Regions from separate parts of the Mesorhizobium sp. J8 genome, predicted to be linked through region 1. Evidence: predicted binding sites of a transcription regulator. Region 1 holds the regulator's gene; the other holds the start of a gene.

Region 1 (2,201 bases):
CCGGTCGACGCCGTCGGGCTGATCTCGATCCAGTCGGTGCTGCTGGCGACGATCGCGCTGGTCATCGCGACCATGGCCACTACCTGGCTGAGGCTTGCCGCCGTTCCCTTCGCGCTCGCCGCGCTGCTGGCCATTCCGCATGTGCGCACGCCGGACGTGCTGATCTCGGAAGACGCGCATCTGGTCGCGATGCCGATCGGCGGCGGGGAGCTTGCCGTCAATCGCGAACGCTCCAACGAGTTCACGACTGACAACTGGAAACGTGCGCTGAAAGCCGAGACAATCGTGCCGCCAGAGACATTCGCCAAGGACGCTCTCGACATCGCCGACCCCGTCGATCTGCCGCCGGGGTCGCCTTTCTACTGCACGGGCGATCTCTGCATCGGCCGGCATCCGTCCGGCGCCATCGTCGCCCTCGTGGAGAACCGCGACAACGCCCGGCCGGCCTGCGGCTTCGCCGACCTCATCGTCATCAATGACGCCACGGCCTACAATCCCTGCTGGGATCCGCGCGTGCTTGTCGTCACCAAGCGGCAACTGGCGCTTGACGGCAGCGCCGCCGTCTTCTTCGATCCGCAATCGGCAACCGCGCGGCCGGCCGTTCGTTATGCGGTGGAAGAGCCATATCGGCCCTGGCACGAGCAGCGGAAATATACGCGCGAAGCGAGAGGATTGCCGCCCTATCAAAAGCCTGAGCGGACGGATGCGAAATCTTCACAACCGGATCAGTAGCGGCGGATCAACCCGACAAGCTTACCCTGCACCTTCACTCGGTCCGGCCCGAAGATGCGGGTCTCGTAGGCCGGGTTGGCCGCCTCCAGCGCGATCGAGGCTCCCTTGCGGCGGAAGCGCTTGAGCGTCGCTTCCTCGTCGTCGACTAGTGCCACCACGATCTCGCCCGGGCTTGCCGTGTTGGCGTTGCGGATGATGACAGTGTCGCCATCGAAGATGCCGGCCTCGATCATCGAGTCGCCCTTGACCTCCAGCGCGTAATGCTCCCCGCCGGCGATCATGTCCGGCGGAACGGTGATCGAATGCGTCTGATGCTGAATGGCGTCGATCGGCACGCCGGCGGCAATGCGGCCCATCACCGGGATGGACACTGCCGAGCCGGCATCGTCGTCATTGCTTGGCGTCGGGGTGCGCGATGCGGTAGCGGGCTTCACCTGACGGCTGAGATTGTTCTGACCCAGGCTGCCCTGGATGACGCTCGGCGAAAACTTCTTCGCCGCATTGAGGCCGGGGGCGATCGAGTCGGGCAGGCGCAGCACTTCCAGCGCGCGCGCCCGGTTCGGCAGCCGGCGAATGAAGCCGCGTTCCTCCAGCGCCGTGATCAGCCGGTGGATGCCGGATTTGGAGGCGAGATCGAGCGCTTCCTTCATCTCGTCGAAAGACGGCGGAATCCCGCTTTCCTTCAGCCTTTCGTGGATGAACATCAGAAGTTCATGTTGTTTGCGCGTCAGCATGGCGGCCCCCACGGGTTCTGAAACCAGAATCAGAAAAACAAACCCAGAACAAACACTATCTGTTCCAGTTGTGTTCCGCAACCGTTTAAAGTTTAGTGAATTTGTTGACGTTTTGTTCAGCGTAACATCAGGACGCGGCATTCGGCGCCGGTCTCGGCGGCCGGCGCGAAGGGCTCGCGCACGATCAGGCCGTTGGCATCGGCGAGCATCCTCAGCATCGAGGAGTCCTGGATGCCGAAAGGGGTAGCAACGAGCGTGCCATCATTGTCGCGCACCACGGCGCGCACATAGTCCTGCCTGAGATCGTTGGCCTGCATCGCTGCGCCCAGCCGGGCCGTCCGCACGTCCTGCTTATGGTCGCGGCCGCCTAGCCGGGCAAGCAGCGGCTTGAGGAACAGCTGCGAGCAGACGATGCTGGCCACCGGGTTGCCGGGCAGGCCGATGCAGCGGACATTGCCAAGCCGGCCGAACATCAGCGGTTTGCCCGGGCGCATGGCGATCTTCCAGAAGTCGAGCTTCATGCCTTCGCCGGTCAGCACGTCGTGGATCAGGTCGTGATCGCCCACCGAGGCGCCGCCGAGCGTGACGATGACATCGGCGTTAGCCTCGACCGCTTTCCTGACCAGCGCGGCGATAGCCTCCTTACGGTCCGCCGCGATGCCGAGATCGAGCGCACGCGCGCCGACCGACTGGGCGGCGGCGGCAACGCCATAGGCGTTGGACGAGATGATCTGG
Region 2 (2,201 bases), 1.5 Mb from region 1:
CGGCGGGCGGACAGGGTCGATAGGTTCGGCTGTATCGCCAAGAGCCTGGCCGATGCGGCGGCCGATCTCCGGGCCGAAGCGCAGGGCAAGCGGTGCGCGCGGCTGTTTCAGGAGATCGCCGATCCGTTGGAAGCCGAGCATGCGCAGTTCGGCCGCCGTCCATGGCGCGATCCGCAGCGCCTCGAGCGCAAGTGGTTCCAGAATGGATGGGCCGTGGGCGGGTGGCGCGATGAACATGTGTTGGCCGCCATACCGGGCCAGCGCATGCGCCGCGCCCCAGCTGTCCGCGATCGCCGCGCGCGCGACGATGCCGGACATCGCCAGACGCCCGACCATGCCCTCGAGCATGGCGGCCTCGCCGCCACGGAGATGGTCGGCGCCCGTTGTGTCGATGACGATCCCGTCGGGCGGATCGGGCGCCACGATCGGCGCAAATCGAAGCATCCAGACGGCGAGCCGCTCGAGCGCTTCGGCACCCGCTTCTTGGTCGGCGTCCTCGATCGCAAGGCCCGGCACCAGCACCTGCGCCTTCGTCACGGGCATGCCGGCGCGCAGGCCGGCGGCGAGTGCTGCGGCATCGGCCGCGAGCACCACGCGCCTGTTCTTGTCGCGACCGACCAGGACGAGCGGGGCCTCAGCCGGCGGCGCTGCGTTGCCGGCCTTGCGCCGCGCCCTGTCGGTCGGCCAGGTCGGCAGGAACAGCGAGACGACCCGTGCCATCGCACGCCTCCAATTCGAAATCGGCACTGTCACCCGCGCGGGCGCGGATCAATTCGATGAGCCATCGGTGCCGGCCGACACCCGGCACAGGCAGCGGCGCCGAGGGCAGGACCGAGATGCGCCAGCGGGTCATGGCTGCCGTCGGCTGGCCGAAATCGGCCGCCTCCGTCTGCCGTCGCCATCTCCGCAGCGCGATCCCGATCGTGTGGGCTTCTTCGGCGGCGAGTTGCAGCCGCCGCGAGGCCGTCATGGTCAGCCGCGCGACTTCACCGACAACCGCGCCGAGGCCGCCATGCCGGATGCCTTCCTCCATGCAGGCTAGGATCGTCTTGTCGTCGCCGGCTTCGACATAGATGACGCGATCCGCTTTCAGGCCGGCCTGCGCCAGCGCCGGAGCGAACAGGTCGGGCCGCGTGATGCACCACAAGACCTTGCCGCGCGTGCGCGCCGCCACACCGCCGGCGAACAGCGCCGCGGCCGCGCCATCGATCGCGCCGTTTCCGCCGCCCGCGATTTCATGCAGCGCGCCAAGCGCCAGTCCTCCGCCCGGAAGCCGTGCATCCAGCTCGGCGATCCCGAAAGGAAGCACCGACCTGGCGCGTCGGCGCCGGCCCTCGATCTTTTCGATCCGTGCGCGCAAGTCGTCTATGGCGGGCTCCGGCCGCAAGATGGTCGTTGACCTCCGTGAAAGCGTATATAAGCATGTTCTCTCTTTGTTCTACGATTGAGCGGTGTGAGTCAAGTGGGCTGGTCCTAGTTCCAACTGGCCGACGGGTGGACGGCTTTTTCATTGCCTGCAAGCGGCCATCATCGGCATTTGGCGCTGGTGTGCTCGACGAGGTCCGTGGCTCAGCGCTCGACAAATAGAGCCATCGGTACGCTGGCGAGGTGGTGCTCGGAACTGGACATTAACAGGAGCCGATTCACGGTGTTGTCTTGGATGCCTCCAGCGGGCCAAAGGCACGATATCCGAGCCTTAGGCAGGTGAGTTGCGGACCTCTTTTTGGCTGAAGCCGTTGAGGCTCGGATGCGCTCAAATTCAGCATTGAGGCTGGCTTCGAAATTCGGCTTTGAATCCCTCGTTGAAAGCGTCGAAAGATACTTTAAGATCTTCCGCATGATGTTTGGATAAGCTCCAAATATCCCGCGCTCGGCTAGGGCGCTGATATCCTGGACATCGTAAGGAAACGCAAAATCGGCCTGCTCCATGCTAGCGCGGAGCTGGGCCAGCGGCGGTGCGCCCAACCAGCCCCGTTGAGCGGCCACCATAAGTTCGCGCCAGCGAAACACGCTGTCGGTGACGATGCATGAGCCAGTGGCCTGTGCGAGATACATCGTTATCTCAAAGTTTGGTGCAATTTTAAATGGCGTGAGTTGTCCGCCATCCTGTGCACCGTCGAGCGAGCCCTCTTGTGACACGGCAAGTGGGTCTTGTTGACGAAGCTGATCGAAGGCATCGAGAACAGCCTCGACATCCACTT

What was found. The regulator LexA, encoded in region 1, represses DNA repair genes until DNA is damaged. The targets are predictions, from matches to a motif close to TGTTCNNNNTGTGTTCNG.
Region 2: MJ8_RS24535 (ImuA family protein) is a predicted target of LexA. The motif match lies at 1,424-1,441, and genes of this name have one in related genera.

Annotation. Positions count from the first base shown of each region.
Region 1 is NZ_AP024109.1:3,613,035-3,615,235, reverse strand. Features, by position in the region: gene MJ8_RS17350 (ComEC/Rec2 family competence protein) at 1-732, shown strand, start outside; gene lexA (transcriptional repressor LexA) at 726-1,466, opposite strand; gene glp (gephyrin-like molybdotransferase Glp) at 1,583-2,201, opposite strand, start outside.
Region 2 is NZ_AP024109.1:5,126,408-5,128,608, reverse strand. Features, by position in the region: gene MJ8_RS24540 (DUF6504 family protein) at 1-720, opposite strand, end outside; gene MJ8_RS24535 (ImuA family protein) at 635-1,387, opposite strand; gene MJ8_RS24530 (hypothetical protein) at 1,570-2,201, opposite strand, start outside.